One region of the Mizugakiibacter sp. genome, then DNA from elsewhere that is predicted to be linked to it. Evidence: predicted binding sites of a transcription regulator. Region 1 holds the regulator's gene; each other region holds the start of a gene.
What was found. The regulator FliA, encoded in region 1, starts transcription of late flagellar genes. The targets are predictions, from matches to a motif close to TAAAGTTTNNCNNNCNNNGGCCGATAA.

Region 1 (3,841 bases):
AGGAAATCGGCGAGGATGCTCGTGTCCGGCGCCTGCGCCATGGCGTCAGAAGCCGAACTCGGCCAGCAGGCGGTCGACCTGGTCCTGGGTGGAGGCGGTCGCGCCCGGCGTCGCCGCGATCGGCGGCGGCGACGTGCCGGCCAGCGCGCCGGCCAGCCGCACCAGTTCCAGCAGCACGTGCTCGGCGCGCTCCATGAACCCGCCGATCTGTTGCATGCGCTGGCCGGTCAGGTCCTGCCAGGACTGCGCCACGGTCATCTCGCGCAAACCTTCCCGGCAGGCGTCGGCGAAGATCGCCGCCTGCCGCGCCAGCGCGCCGGCGTCGTCGGCCAGCGGGTCGCCGGCCAGGCCGTCGCAGCGCATCATCAGCGTGCCCGCCGCCTCTTCCAGCCGCACCGCTTCCGGCATCAGCCGTTCGGTCACGTCGAGGCTGGCGTGCGCGGCCTGTTCGCTCATGCTCATCGCCTCGCCGAGGCGGCGCCGCGCTTCGGGCAGCGCCTGCGCGGCGAGGCCGCCCGTCTCGACGTCGCTGGCGAGATGCTTGACCGCCTCGTGCAGTTCGCGCGCGAGCTTGCCGAGCGCGTGGAACAGCGCGTGCTCGCGGCGCCGGATCAAGGCGTCCAGCGCCTGCTCGAAGCTGCCCGGGTCGCTGGCGCCGAGCAGTTCCTTCAGTTCCGCAGGCAAGGCTGCGGCCGGCAGCTGCGGCGCTCCGGTGGTGGTGTCCATGCGCATCCCCTTCAGCTCGCCGTCGCCAGTCGTTCGAAGATCTTTTCCAGCTTTTCCTTCAGCGTGACCGCGGTGAACGGCTTGACGATGTAGCCGTTCACGCCGTTCTGCGCGGCCTCGATGATCTGTTCGCGGGTGTTCTCGGCGGTCACCATCAGCACCGGCAGCGCCTTCAGCGCCGGCTCGGCGCGGATCGCCTTGAGCAGCGCGATGCCGGTCATGCCCGGCATGTTCCAGTCGGTGACCACGAAGTCGAACTGCCCGCTCTTGAGCATCGGCAGCGCGGTCGCGCCGTCGTCGGCTTCCTGGATGTTGCCGAAGCCGAGCTCCTGCAGGAGGTTCTTGATGATGCGCCGCATAGTGGAGAAGTCGTCCACCACGAGGATCTTCATGTTCCGGTCCAAGCTCGCCTCCGCTCTCGTGTCTTCGTGCTCCCTCCCCTGTCCGGCAGGAGAGGGCCGGGGAGGGGTCGCTCCTCGCGGGTGAGCTACCCCCTCCCGGCCTCCCCCGCAGGCAGGGGGAGGCGTAATCCGTGTCAGCGCCGTTCGCGCCAGTCGGCCATGCGCGCGCGCAGGCGCACCAGCGCCTGGCCGTGGATCTGGCAGACGCGCGATTCGGTCACGCCGAGCACCTCGCCGATCTCCTTCAGGTTCAGCTCCTCGTCGTAGTACAGCGACATCACCAGCTTCTCCCGCTCCGGCAAGCCGTCGATCGCCTCGGCGAGTGCCGCCTGCATGGCCCCCGCCTCCAGCGCCTGCGCCGGGCCGGCGCCGCCCTCGTCGGCGACGTCGATCCCGCTGCCATCCTCGTCGCCGCTGCCGGACAGGCTGAGCAGGCGGCAACTGGCGGCGTCGCGCAGCACCTGGTGGTACTCGTCCAGCGTGATGCCGAGCCGGCGCGCCACTTCCGTTTCGTCGGCGTCGCGCCCGGTCTCGCCTTCCAGCTGGCGTACCGCCTCCGCCACTTCGCGCGCCTTGCGGTGCACGGAGCGCGGCGTCCAGTCGGTCTTGCGCAACTCGTCGAGCATCGCCCCGCGGATGCGTATCCCCGCGTAGGTCTCGAAGTTCGCCGAACGCGACGGCGCATAGTTCCGCGCCGCCTCGAGCAGGCCGATCATGCCCGCCTGGATCAGGTCGCCGACCTCCACGCTGGGCGGCAGCCGCCCCATCAGGTGGTAGGCGATGCGCCTGACCAGCGGCGCATGTTTTCGCACCAGCTCGTCGGCCGAGATGCGCTGGACCTCCAGGTATTCCGCGCTGGCGTTCATCGTCATGCCCCCAGCGCTGCCGGCACGCCGGCCAGGCGCTCCACGAAGAACTCCAGGTGGCCGCGGCTTCCCGCCGCCACGTCCCACTTATCGGCCGCCATCGCCAGATTCTTGAGCGCCACCGCGGCGCGGCTGCCGGGGAAGGCGTCGACCACCGCGCGCTGGCGGCGGATCGCGCGGCGCAGGTGGTCGTCGTCGGGCACCGCGCCGACGTAGTCCAGCGCCACCTGCAGGAAGCGGTCGGTGACGCGCAGGATCTTTTCGTGCAGTTGGCGGCCGTGCGCGGCGTCGCGCACCATGTTGGCGACCACGCGGAAGCGCTCGACGCCGAAGTCGCGGCTGAGCACCTTGATCAGCGCGTAGGCGTCGGTGATCGAGGCCGGCTCGTCGCACACCACCACCACCACTTCCTGCGCGGCGCGGCTGAACAGGGTCACGCTCTCGGCGATGCCGGCGGCGGTGTCCACCACCATCACGTCCAGCGGCCGCGCGTAGTCGGCGAAGGCGCGGATCAGCCCGGCGTGCTCGGCGGTGCCGAGCTCGGCCATGCGCCGCGTGCCGGAGGTCGCCGGGATCACCTTCAGCCCGTGCGGCGCGTCCAGCACCAGGTCCTCGATGCCGCAGTCGCCGGCCAGCAGGTGGCTCAGGTTGCGGCCCGGCTGCAGGCCCAGCATCACGTCGACGTTGGCGAGGCCGAGGTCGGCGTCCAGCAGCAGCGTCTCGCGGCCCGCCATCGCCAGCGTCATCGCCAGGTTCACCGACACGCTGGTCTTGCCGACCCCGCCCTTGCCGCTGGTGACCGCGATCACCTTGACCGGCCGGCGCTGCGCCAGCCGCGCCAGCCCGACGGCCTGATTCATCAGCTTCCCTGACATGGAACCCTCGTGGTACGAGCCGGCGCCGTGGGGCGTTGCGGCGAATGCGGATGCGGCGTGCATGCGGCGCTCCTTACGCGAACGCGACGGCGACGCGGCCGAAGCGCTCGGCCATGACGAGATCGTCGAGCTGCGCCGCCGGCGCGTGCGCCTTGACCGCGCGGCACACCAGGCGGTGCGCGTCGGCGCGCGCGATGTCCTCGGGCACGCGCTGGCCGTCGGTGGTGTAGTCGATGGCGAGGCGGTGGCGGATCACCGCCGACAGCGCGCCGCCCAGCGCCGGCGCCTCGTCGAGCTTGGTCAGGATGCAGCCGGCCGGCGCGAACGGCGCGTAGGCGCGCACGGCCTCGTCCAGCGCCGCCGCCTGCGCGTTCGCGGCCAGCACCAGCGTGTTGCGCACCGGCACGCGCGTCTCGCGCAGGCCCTGCATCAGCGCGGCGACGCGCGCGTCGCGGCAGGCCATGCCCGGGGTGTCGATCAGCACCAGGCGCTGGTCGGCGAGGCGCTCCATCAGCGCGCGCAGCGCGGCCGGCTCGCCGGCGCTGTACACCGGCACGCCGAGCAGGCGCCCGTAGTGGAACAACTGCTCCTCGGCGCCGATGCGGAAATCGTCGGTGGTGACCAGCGCCACGCCCTTCAGTCCGTGGCGCATCACGTAGCGCGCCGCCAGCTTGGCCAGCGTGGTGGTCTTGCCGACGCCGGTGGCGCCGAGCAGCGCGATCGCGCCGCCGTCGTCGAGGAAGTCGTGCGCGTTGACCGGCACCCTGCGCGACAGCAGGCCGAGCGGCAGGTAGCGCGCCTGCTCCGGCGACATCTGCTCGGGCAGCTCGCCGACGATGCTGCCGGCGACGTCGGCGTCGATGCCGAGCCGCGACAGCTCGCGCAGCATGCGCGCCGACAGCGGCTTGCGCCGGCCGAGGTCGTTCCAGGCCAGGCTGGAAAGCTGCGATTCGAGCATGCCGCGCAGCGCGTG
Region 2 (5,969 bases), on a different contig from region 1:
GGAATGTCGCTCGCGACTATACCACAGCGGTGCGCAGCGCCCCCGCGCAAACCCGCGCCGTTGCGCGCTTTCCGTGCGCCCGCGCACGTTCGCGCGGCTACAGTCCGGGGGTCAGGTCGGTGGCGTCGACGGCGGTCATGTGGATGCGGTTGGCGAACAGCGAGAACGCCAGCTTGCCGGCCAGTCCGGCAGCCTCGCTCACCCACGGCGGCAGGTACTGCGGCGGCGCGATGAAGCCGGACTCGAACAGCGGCGCCAGCGTGATCGCATCGTGCAGGGTCATCTTGCCGGCGAACAACTGGCGCATGAGGTCGAGCCGGTTGTTCTTCAGCGCCCAGCGGAAGAACGTGTGTACGGTGAGCAGGCCGTGCAGGTAGACGTTGTCCTTGGTGAACGCGGCGCCGCCGGTCGGCGGCACGCCGCGGAACACGCGCTGCGCGGAGTTGAAGCTGTCGACGGCGGTCTGCCCGGCGTCGCGGAAATAGCGGAACACCTCGACGAAATCGGCGCCGTCCAGCGCCATGTCGATGGCGAGGATGCGCAGGCTGATGCGCTTCAGCCGCCCGATGTCGATCGAGCCCGACATCAGTTCGGCGAACACCGCCAGCCCCTCCTGCGTCGCTGTCACGCGCGGCGAGGTGCGCGACAGCGAGGCGAGATAGGGCTGCTCGCGGCCGTTCAGCGCGGTCAGCGAATGCACGAACGCCTCGTGCGCAAGCAACTGGTGGCGGTCGTAGGCGCTGAAGCAGGTCGCCGAGCGCAGGCGGATGCGGGTCGCGCCGGCGGCGGCCTTGGCGGTCAGCTCGGGATCGGCCTCGACCGCGATGCGGCCATGGCCGAAGAACGCGTCCAGCGTCGCCTGCAGCTCGTCGCGCAGCGCTTCGGCGGGAATGCAGTAGGCGGCCTCGTCCAGCGCGAGCTGCGCGCCCAGCTCGTCGGCCAGCGCGACGAAATGGCGCGCGGCGTCGAGATTGCTCGCGTCGCCGCCGGGGATCGCGTCGCCCGGGCGGCCGTACAGCACGATCGCGTGCGACGTCACCGCGGCCGTGCCGACCGCCTCCAGCATCTCGGCGGCGATGCGCCACGAGGTCGCGGTGCGGATCAGGTAGACGCCCGCCGGATGGCCGGGATCGGCGGCGGCGGCGATCGCTTCCAGCTCGGCGCGCTCGCGCGCGAGGTCCGGCCGCGCGTAGTCGACCTGCGGCAGCGCCATGTCGCCGCGCTGTGCGCGCTCGAGGAACGCGCGCTCCACCGCCGCCGGCCACGCCACCGTCGGCAGCACGCGGATGCGCCGCACCGCGGCGACCAGGCGGCGGTCCAGCGCGGCGTGGCGTTCGAGCGCGGGGGAAAGCGCGGCGGCAGACATGCGCGCGAGTCTACTGCGGTGCAACCGGAGCGGGCTGAATGCCGCCGGACGCGAAGCTGGCATCATGCCGGGACGCAGGACCGACTGCCTGCAAGGGGCGCGAAAAAGGCGCAAGTCGTGCCTCGGGCCACGCGGCCTCGGCCACGAGTCGCCGGCACCTGCGGGAGAGGCCTTGGCCCGGATCGCTTGCGCAAGCGGCCCCGCATCATCGCCGCCGTCGTCGCTTCCGCGCTCAGGACGGTCCGTGCTTCTCGCGCGCCCGCCGCCCCAGCGCCTTGCTCGCCGGCCTGGCCCCGGCCTTGCGCTGGAGGCGTGCTTCCAGCGCGGCGGCCTGCTGTTCGCGCTCGTCGTGCAGCTTGAGGTAGCTCTGCCAGCGCCCGGCCGGGAGCTCGCCGGCATCCAGCGCGGCGCGCACCGCGCAGCCGGGCTCGTTGCCGTGGCCGCAGTCGGAGAAGCGGCAGCGCGCGGTCAGCGCCTCGACGTCGGCGAACAGCTCGAGGTTTTCCTCGCCGGTCAGCTTCAGCTCGCGCATGCCGGGCGTGTCGATCAGGCAGCCGCCGCTGGGCAGCTTGAGCAGCGCACGATGGGTGGTGGTGTGGCGGCCGCGGCCGTCGCTGCCGCGCGTGGCGGCGGTGGCCATGCGCGCCTCGCCGAGCAGGGTGTTGGTCAGCGTCGACTTGCCGACGCCGGAGGAGCCGACCAGCACGGCGGTGTCGCCCGGCTTCAGGTACTGCGCCAGCGCGGCGACGCTGGCGGCGTCCTTGCCGTTGATCGCGTGCACCGGCGTGCCCTCGGGCAGGCGCGTCGCCAGCTCGGCCAGCGCGGCATCGACCTGCGGGTACTTGTCGGCCTTGGTCAGCACCACCACGGCCTGCGCGCCGGAGCCTTCGATCAGCAGCAGGTAGCGCTCCAGCCGGCGCGGGTTGTAGTCCTGGTCGAGGCCCATCAGCACGAATGCGTAATCGACGTTGGTGGCGATCAGCTGGCGCTCGTAGCGCTCGCCGGCGGCGGCGCGGGTGAGCGCGCTGCGCCGCGGCAGGAAGGCGACGATGCGCGGCGGCTTGCCATCCTCGACCAGCACGAAGTCGCCGACCGCCGGGCGCGCCGCCGGATCCAGCCCGCGCTTCAGGAACGGCGCCGCCGGCTGCGCGTCGAACACGCGCTCGCCGTCGTGCAGCTCGTAGCCGGCGCGGTGCTGCGCGACCACGCGCGCCAGCGCGCGGCCGCGCGCGATCTCGGCCTCGGCGACGGGATCGCCGCGCCAGCCGATGCCGGCCAGGCGGACGGAAGCGGGTTCGCTCGACATGCGCGGATTATGAAGTACGTCACGCCGCGTAACGAGCTGTAACTCAAGCCCGCGGCGCCGCGGCCGAAACCGTACGGATGTGCGGCCCGCAGCCTGCCGCGGGCCGGCCCCCCTTCCCCCACATCGAGGTCACGACATGAAAGCCCTGATCGCCGCCCTGGCGCTGGTCGCCTTTTCCCTGCCCGCGTTCGCCGACTGCACCGCCGCCAATTTCGCCGTCGACGCGTTCCAGGCGTCGCCGAACCCGCGCGCCAACAAGATCAGCCTGGCCGGCAAGCTGGTGAACAAGTGCAGCGAGCCGGCCGCCGCGCAGATCCGCATCGTCGCCAAGAGCGCCAGCGGCCGCGTGCTCGGCAGCGAGGACGGCTGGCCGGCCGGCACCGCCAACATCGCGCCGGGCCAGAGCGTCAGCTTCGACCTCGGCCCGCTGTTCCGCTTCAGCCCGGAGATGGCCGACTTCTCGGTCAACATCGTCGGCGTGCGCAAGTGGTGATTGCCGCGGCGCAACGTCGTGTAACTCAAGATTCCGCGGGCGCGGCCGATCCGGTGTACGAGGCAGATCGCGTTTGCGCCGCGGCGCAGGCGCGATCGCACCGTCCGGCAACCCGCGAGGTACCGAAGATGAAAGTCCTGATCGTCGCCCTGGCCCTGGCCACCGCCTCCCTGCCTGCGTTCGCCGACTGCACGGCGACCAGCTTCGGCGTCGAGGGCTTCCAGGCCACGCCCAATCCGCGCGAGCGCAAGCTCAGCCTGGCCGGCAAGCTGGTCAACAAGTGCAGCGAACCGGCCGCCGCGCAGATCCGCATCGTCGCCAAGGACGCCGGCGGCCGCGTGCTCAGCAGCGAGGACGGCTGGCCGGCCGGCACCGCCAACATCCCGCCGGGCCAGAGCGTCAGCTTCGACCTCGGCCCGCTGTTCCGTTTCAACCCGGAGATGTCCGAGTTCTCGGTCAGCATCGTCGGCGTACGCAAGTGGTGATCCCCCCCTCACCCCCATCACCACTGACTTCGACGGGGCCTGCGGGCCCCGTTTTTTTGGCCCCGCTTCCGTAGCGGTCGCCCGCACGCAGCCCGGGGCTGCCTGCGCGCCAACCTGGGGTCGCCTGCACGCAGGCCCCTACACCCGCGCGCCGGTAGGAGCCTGCGTGCAGGCGACCGCAACCGCGCCCACGCCTTCGCGCAGGCGCCCGCGTGCGGGCGATTTCGGGCAGGCGCCCGCTCAGTGCAGGGTCAGCAGCTCGCCGAAGCCGGCGATGCGCAGGATGTTGCGTACCGAAGGGCTGCAGTTGACCACGCGGATCTCGGCGCGGTCGCCGCCGGCGTGCTCGCGCAGCAGCAGCAGCATGCCCAGCGCCGAGCTGTCCATCTCCTCGGTGCCGGCGAGGTCGATCACGTAGCTGCGCGCGGGCGCGGGCAGCTTCAGGTAGGCGTCGCGGAACTGCTTGTGCACGGAGAAATCGAAGCGCTCCTGCACGCGGATGGTCAGGCAGCCGTGCTCGCGGTCGTGTTCGGCGGTGATGGACATGGGCTTCGGCGCTGCGGCGGTTCCTGGTTCTTTATCGGCGCGCGGACAGGAAGCTTGAGAAAGCGGGACTGGGCCGGAACGTGCGGCGGGTGCAGCGCGAACCGCGATTCGCCGGAACGGCGGCCCGACGAGGGGCGCGCGCCTCGTCTCCCGTCTCCCCGTTCTAAAACAAATCGATCTCGCCGGCGCTCATCGAGGTCTGCAGCGCCGGGCCCTTCTGCCGCGCGCGGGCACGCTCACGCTGCACGTGCAGGCGCTCGCGCAGGCGCTCGGTGCGGGCACGCGCGGCGGCCTGGTCGCGCTCGTCGCAGGCCAGGGCGGCGAGGTCGCGGGTGCATTCGGTGGCGACGCCCTGCAGGTCGACCAGGCCCTGGCGGGTCTGCCGCAGCAGTTGGGTCAGGATGTCCTCGAACTGCAGCGAGCGCACCGTGGTGGCGACGTCGCTGCTGAGGCCGTGGTTGATCGTCGTCACCTCGTCCGCGGCCGCGGCCACGCGCGCCTCGGTGTGGGTGACGTGGTCCATCATGCGGTCGATGTCGCCCTTGGTCGACAGCGCCACGCTGAGGTCCTGCGCGGCGAGCCGGCCGACCAGCCCGCGCAGTTGCTCCATCGCGCCGCGCGCGCGCTCGACGTGGGCGCCGATCTTCTCGTTGAACTGGTTGGAGTGCCGCGCCAGGTTGCGGATCTCGCCGGCCACCACCGCGAAGCCGCGTCCGGCCTCGCCGGCGCGCGCCGCCTCGATCGCCGCGTTCAGCGCCAGCAGGTTGGTTTCCTCGGCGATGGTGTTGACGTTCTTCAGCAGCGCGAACACCGCGTCCATCTCCTCGGACATTTCGTCGATGCGGTAGACGATGCGCAGGCTCTCGCGCGACAGCTCCACCACCAGGCCGACGAAGTGCTCAAGCAGCTCGGTGGTCTTGCCGGTGAAGCCCTGCATCGAGCCGCCGCCGGCGGTGGCCTCCATGATCTGGCGCAGCAGCGCCTGCTGCGCGCCGGTCTTGCTGCTCAGGCCCTCGAAGCCGGAGCCGAGCTGCGCGCCGGCATCGCGGATGATGTCGAGCGCCTGGTGCAGTTCGCGCGCGGCGTGGCCGAGCTCGTCGAGCAGCGCCACGCGCACCTCGTCGAGCGCGTCGCGCATGCCCTCGGCGGCGTCCGTGGACAGCGCCGCGGCGTCCGCCGGCGCCGCCGCCCAGCGGCGGCTGGCGCGGTGCAGCAGCACGATCCAGGCCGCGGTCAGCAGCGCCACCGCCAGCGGCGCCACCCACGGTCGCGCCGAGGCCAGCACCGCCAGCAGCGCAAGCGCGCCCACGCCGAATCCGATCGCCAGTTCGTTCCTGTGCAGCGGCTGCATGGCCGTCTCCTGTGGGCGCGCGGGCTAGCTGCCCGTGCGCGTCCTGCCGTGGGTAATGGGATGTTGTGCGAGCTGCAGCAGGCGCATCGCGATCTCGGGCAATGGCAGCAGCTCCTGCGCCGCGCCGGCCTTCCACGCCGCGCCGGGCATGCCCCAGACCACGCTGGTGGCCTCGTCCTGGGCCAGCGTCGGCGCGCCGGCCTCGCGCAGCTCCTTCAGGCCTTGCGCGCCATCGTCGCCCATGCCGGTGAGGATCGCGCCGACCGCCTGCGCGCCGACGCTGGCTGCGACCGAGCGCAGCAGCACGTCGACGCTGGGCTTGTGCCGGCTGACCGGCGGGCCGTCGTGCAGGCGGCAGACGTAGCGCGCGCCGTCGCGCATCACCAGCAGGTGCTGGCCGCCGGGCGCGATGTAGGCGTGCC
Region 3 (5,969 bases), on a different contig from region 1:
CGGACGGCGCATCCGCGCTCTCCGGCGCGCTGCGCGGCGTGCCGAGCGCCGCGCCGGCCGCGCTCGACGCCGCCGCCGCCGACCAGCTCGGCGTGCTGATGGAGCGGACTGGCGGCGCGCTCGGCGACTTCGCCGCGCGCGCGCAGAAGTTCGCCGGGCGCTGGCTGCCGAGCGGGCCGAAGGAATTCGTGCAGGCGCTGGCGCCGTACGCGCAGGCGGCATCGAAGCAGCTCGGCGTGTCCGCGCGCGCGCTGCTGGCGCAGGCCGCGCTGGAAACCGGCTGGGGCAAGCACATGCCGCAGCACGCCGACGGCAGCGCCAGCTTCAACCTGTTCGGCATCAAGGCCGGCGACGGCTGGGACGGGTCGCGGGTGAACGTGCCGACGCTGGAATTCGAGGACGGCGTCGCGGTGCGCCGGCAGGACAGCTTCCGCGCCTACGCCTCGCCGGCCGAGGCGTTCGCCGACTACACGCGCCTGCTCGGCCGCAGCCCGCGCTACGCCGCGGCACTCGGCCGCGGCGACGACGTCGCCGGCTTCGCGCAGGCGCTGCAGTCCGCCGGCTACGCCACCGACCCCGCCTACGCGGCCAAGCTGCGCGCGATCGCGCACAGCGCACAGATGGACGAAGCGCTGGCGGCGCTCAAGGAATCCGCCGCGCTGCCGCCAACCCGAGGGTGATGCGCGTGCACGCCCCGACCGCCAGGAGTGCCCCCCGCCATGGCTGACATGCTTTCCACCGGCATTTCCGGCCTGCTGTCGTCGCAGATCGCGCTGGATACCACCAGCCACAACATCGCCAACGTCAACACCGACGGCTACAGCCGCCAGCGCGCCGATTTCGTCGCGCGGCCGGCGCAGCAGACCGGGCCGTTCTACGTCGGCCAGGGCACCACGGTGCAATCGGTGCAGCGGCTGTACGACCAGTACCTCACCGATCAGGTGCGCGGCGCGACCTCGGGGCAGAGCCGGTTCGGCACCTTCGGCGAACTGGCCGGCCGCGTCGACAACCTGCTGGCCGACCAGACCGCCGGCCTGCAGCCCGCGCTGGATGCGTTCTACGGCGCGATCCAGGACCTCGCCAACTATCCGGCCGACTCGCCGACGCGGCAGGCGCTGCTGGGCCAGGCCAACGCGTTGACCGCGCGTTTCCACGGCCTCGCCGCGCAGTTCGACCAGCTCGACCAGGAAACCAGCAAGCGCATCGGCGCCACGGTCGGCGAGATCAACGGCCTCGGCCGGGCGATCGCCCGGCTCAACGACCAGGTCCAGGCGGCGCAGAGCACCGGTGCCACGCCCCACGACCTGCTCGACCAGCGCGACGCGCTGGTCAAGCAGCTCGCCGCCGACGTCGGCGTCAGCGTGGTGCCGCAGGACGACGACACGATCAACGTATTCGTCGGCAACGGCCAGCCGCTGGTGCTGGGCAACCAGGCCTCGACGCTGGGCGTGGTCGGCAACGCCTACGATCCGACCCGCGCCGAGGTCACCTCCGGCACGCCGCCGGTGGTGATCACCGGCCAGCTCAGCGGCGGCACGCTGGGCGGACTGGTCGACTTCCGCACGCAGATGCTCGACCCCACGCGCAACCAGCTCGGCCGCAGCGCGACCGCGCTGGCGCAGGCATTCAACGCCCAGCACCGCGCCGGCATGGACGCGAACGGCCAGATGGGCGGCGATTTCTTCAGCCTCGGCGCGCCCACGGTGCTGCGCAACAGCAACAACACGGGCGGCGCGAGCGTCACCGCCGCGGTCGCCGACGTGTCCGGGCTGACCGCTTCCGATTACGTGCTGAGCTACGACGGCAGCGCGTGGTCGCTGCGCCGCAGCGACGGCACCGCCGTCGCCATGACCGGCAGCGGCACCGCCGCCGATCCGTTCCTCGCCGACGGCCTGAGCCTGCAGGTCGGCGGCGCCGCCAGCGCCGGCGACCGCTTCATGATCCAGCCGACGCGCGGCGCCGCCGGCAGCCTCGCGGTGGCGATCACCGATCCGGGCGCGGTCGCCGCGGCGGTGCCGGTGCGCGCCTCGGCGGCGGCCTCCAACACCGGCAGCGCCACGCTCGGCGCGCCGAGCGTGACCGACGCCACCGATCCGAACTTGCAGACGACGGCGACGATCACCTTCGCCTCGGCCACCACCTATCAGATCAACGGCGGCGCCGTGCTGACGCTGCCCGCCAGCGGCACGATCGGCGCGAACGGCTGGAGCGTCACCCTGACCGGCACGCCGGCGGCGGGCGATACCTTCACGGTCGCCGCCAACAGCGGCGGCGTCGGCGACAACGGCAACGCGCTGGCGCTGGGCAACCTCGCCGACGCCGGCGTGCTCGACGGCGGCAACACCAGCGTCGGCGCCGCCTACGGGCAACTGGTCGCGCAGGTCGGCAGCGTCACCGCGCAGGCCAAGACCGGGCTGAACGCGCAGACCGGCCTGCTCAACCAGGCGACGCAGGCGCAGTCGAACGTGTCCGGCGTCAACCTCGACGAGGAGGCGTCCAACCTGGTGCGCTACCAGCAGTCCTACCAGGCCTCGGCGCGCGTGATCGCGGTGGCCGACAGCCTGTTCCAGACGCTGCTCGGCGCAGTGAGCGGGAGTTGACGATGCGCATTTCGACCACGTGGATGCAGCAGCAGGCGGTCAACTCGATGCTCGACCGCCAGGTCGATCTCGCCGCCACCCAGCAGCAGGTCGCCACCGGCAAGCGCATCCTCGCGCCGTCCGACGATCCGGCCGGCAGCGCGCGCGCGCTCGACCTCGCGCACTTCGACGCCACCAACACGCAGTACACGCGCAACATCGACGCCGCCAGCGGCCGGCTGGCGATGGAGGAGCAGGCGCTGGCCGCGGCCGGCGACGTGCTGCAGCGCGTGCGCGATCTCGCCATCCAGGGCAACAACGCCACGCAGACCAACGAGACGCGCCACGACATCGCGCTGGAACTGCGCCAGCGCCTCGACCAGATGGTGCAGATCGCCAACAGCCGCGACGCCAACGGCGAATACCTGTTCGCCGGCAACGCGACGCGCACGCAGCCGTTCGTGCAGTCGCCGGCGGGCGTCGCCTACGCCGGCGACCAGGGCCAGCGCCGCGTCGCCACCGCGCCCGGCGAAACCACCGCCACCGGCGACCCGGGCTCCGACGTGTTCCAGTTGGTCCCCACCGGCAACGGCACGTTCGCGGTCGCAGCCGCGGCCGGCAACGCCGGCACCGCGGTGGTCGGCGCCACCCAGGTCAGCGACATCAGCGCATGGGACGGCGGCACCTACAGCATCCAGTTCACCGCGCCCGATACGTGGCAGGTGCTCGACGGCGGCGGCGCGACGGTCGCCAGCGGCAGTTACGCCGGCAACGGCACGATCGCGTTCAAGGGCGTGCAGGTCGCGATCTCCGGCACGCCCGCGGCCGGCGACAGCTTCCAGGTCGCGCCCAGCGCCACGCGCGACGTGTTCGCCACCCTCCGCGATCTCGCCGACGCGCTGGACACGCCGGTCGCCAACGACCACGACCGCGCCGCGCTCAACGAGCGCGTCAACCGCGCGCTGGAAAACCTCGACCAGGCCAGCGGGCGCGCGGTCGAGGTGCGCGCGCGCGTCGGCGCGCGCATGAACGCGCTGGACCAGCAGAAGACCGTCAACGCCGGCGTCGGCGTGCAGGTGAAGGCGACGCTGTCCGGCATCCAGGACCTCGATTACGCCAGCGCGGTCAGCAAGCTCAACCTGCAACTGCTCGGCCTGCAGGCCTCGCAGCAGGCCTTCGTCAAGGTGCAGGGCCTGTCGCTGTTCGACTACCTGCGCAACTGAATCCGCCGCGCCGGCGCGCGAGGTTTCGACGAGGGCCGAAAGGAAAGCCCTTGGACGCGGATCAACGCCGATGAGTGCGGATGGAGCGCCATTCCGATCCGCGTCGATCCGCGTCCAGAAAATGCTCCGTAGGGTGGGCCTTGGCCCACCATTCGCTGCACATCGGTCCGAATGACGGCTCGCCCAGAGCCTTTGGACGCGGATCAACGCGGATGGAGCGCCATTCCGATCCGCGTCTCTCCGCGCTCATCCGTGCCGGGCCCGCGGGATGCGGTGAGCGCAGCGAACCGCATCGTTGCGCATGCCGCACGCGTGCGGCGACGCGGCCCGTCGCATTCGTGGCATCCGCTGCCTCCCGCGGTCCGCGAGCGCCATGGCCGCCGCTCGGCGCCCCGGCCCCTGGCACACGCCCCGTGTCGAAAACCGGGAACCACGCCGCATTTTTTTTCGCGTCGACGCGCGCCCGCGCTCAAGTTTCCCCGGCCGGGGCCGATCCAGACTCCGAGGCGGGCGACGGTTCCATACGGAATGGCGCCGCCGGTATGCGAACCAAGCCGGTGCGATACCGGCACACTGATTCCGTCAGGAGAATTCAGATGTCTGCGATCATCAACACCAACATCATGTCGCTGAACGCGCAGCGCAACCTGTCGTCCTCGCAGGATGCCCTGTCGACCTCGCTCGAGCGCCTGTCGTCCGGCCTGCGCATCAACAGCGCCAAGGACGACGCCGCCGGCCTCGCCATCGCCACCCGCTTCACCACCCAGATCAACGGCCTCAACCAGGCCGTGCGCAACGCCAACGACGGCGTGTCGCTGGCGCAGACCGCCGAGTCGGCGCTGTCCGAGCTGACCAACAACCTGCAGCGCATCCGCGAGCTGGCCGTGCAGTCCGCCAACGGCACCAACTCCTCGGCCGACCGCGCCGCGCTGGACCAGGAAGTGCAGCAGCGCATCGCCGAAATCGACCGCATCACCAAGCAGACCACGTTCAACGGCCTGCACGTGCTCGACGGCACCTTCGGCAACGCCAACTTCCAGGTCGGCGCCAACGTCGGCGACACCATCGGCATCAACCTGAGCACCGGCGTCGGCGCCTCGCAGATCGGCCAGATCGCCAAGGGCACCGGCAGCGCGGTCGACAGCAACGCGCTGGCCGCCAGCGACCTGACCATCCAGATCGGCAGCGGCACGGCGGTTAGCGTCGGCGCGTCTTCGGCCGGTTCCAGCGCGGGCCAGGATGCGGACAGCGCCTACGCCAAGGTGGCGGCGATCAACGCCGCCGGTGTGGCCGGCCTGACCGCGACCGCCAGCAACTCGGTGAGCGGCGCGTTCACCGCGCTCTCGACCGGTGCCGGCCAGACCTACAGCCTGAAGATCAACGGCGTCGACATCTACGCCGCTGCGGACATCTCCGCCACGGCGCCCACCGGCGACGATGTCGCCGCGCAGATCAACCTGCACTCCAGCGAGACCGGCGTCAGCGCCACCTTCGACGGCACCAACATGAAGCTGAGCACGGCCGACGGCCGCAACATCACCGCCAAGGAAACCCTCGGCGGCGGTGCCACCGGCGGTATCGACGACGCCGTCGCCAGCGCGGCGGGCGTGACCACGCGCGGCGCGGTCACCCTGTCGGCCAGCCAGAACATCACCATGAGCGCCACCGGCGCGACGCGCCTCGGCTTCGCCTCGACCTCGATCGCGGTCGACACGCAGACGCTGTCCTCGGTGAACGTGTCGACGGTGGCCAACGCCAACGACGCCATCAACCGCGTCGACTCCGCGCTGGCCTCGGTCAGCGGCCTGCGCAGCTCGCTGGGCGCCATCCAGAACCGCTTCCAGTCGACCATCGCCAACCTGACCGCGGTCTCGCAGAACCTGTCGGCCTCGCGCTCGCGCATTCAGGACGCGGACTTCGCGGCCGAAACGGCGAACATGAGCCGCGCGCAGATCCTGCAGCAGGCCGGCGTCTCGGTGCTGGCGCAGGCCAACGCGCAGCCGCAGACGGTGCTGAAGCTGCTGGGCTGATCCCGGCGAACGCCGCGGCGACGCGGCAGGGAGGTCCGGGCGGACGCACTCCGCCCGGACCGTCGCGGCAGGCGGCCGGCACGATCGTGCCGCCGGCCGGCAAGACGATGCGGCGCGCCGCCGCCGCGACCCGCGCC

Region 2: ABFC67_RS00335 (STAS domain-containing protein) is a predicted target of FliA. The motif match lies at 4,228-4,254, and genes of this name have one in related genera.
Region 3: ABFC67_RS12905 (flagellin) is a predicted target of FliA. The motif match lies at 4,272-4,298, and genes of this name have one in related genera.

The regions. Positions count from the first base shown of each region.
Region 1 is NZ_JBDKSX010000088.1:342-4,182, forward strand. Features, by position in the region: partial or broken gene ABFC67_RS09305 (Hpt domain-containing protein) at 1-41, opposite strand, end outside; gene ABFC67_RS09310 (protein phosphatase CheZ) at 46-726, opposite strand; gene cheY (chemotaxis response regulator CheY) at 738-1,130, opposite strand; gene ABFC67_RS09320 (RNA polymerase sigma factor FliA) at 1,262-1,993, opposite strand; gene ABFC67_RS09325 (MinD/ParA family protein) at 1,996-2,853, opposite strand; partial or broken gene flhF (flagellar biosynthesis protein FlhF) at 2,942-3,841, opposite strand, start outside.
Region 2 is NZ_JBDKSX010000002.1:30,118-36,086, forward strand. Features, by position in the region: gene ABFC67_RS00315 (flavohemoglobin expression-modulating QEGLA motif protein) at 98-1,366, opposite strand; gene rsgA (ribosome small subunit-dependent GTPase A) at 1,599-2,672, opposite strand; gene ABFC67_RS00325 (hypothetical protein) at 2,809-3,165, shown strand; gene ABFC67_RS00330 (hypothetical protein) at 3,294-3,650, shown strand; gene ABFC67_RS00335 (STAS domain-containing protein) at 3,891-4,196, opposite strand; gene ABFC67_RS00340 (methyl-accepting chemotaxis protein) at 4,360-5,547, opposite strand; gene ABFC67_RS00345 (chemotaxis response regulator protein-glutamate methylesterase) at 5,572-5,969, opposite strand, start outside.
Region 3 is NZ_JBDKSX010000121.1:2,548-8,516, reverse strand. Features, by position in the region: gene flgJ (flagellar assembly peptidoglycan hydrolase FlgJ) at 1-680, shown strand, start outside; gene flgK (flagellar hook-associated protein FlgK) at 720-2,600, shown strand; gene flgL (flagellar hook-associated protein FlgL) at 2,603-3,802, shown strand; gene ABFC67_RS12905 (flagellin) at 4,399-5,832, shown strand.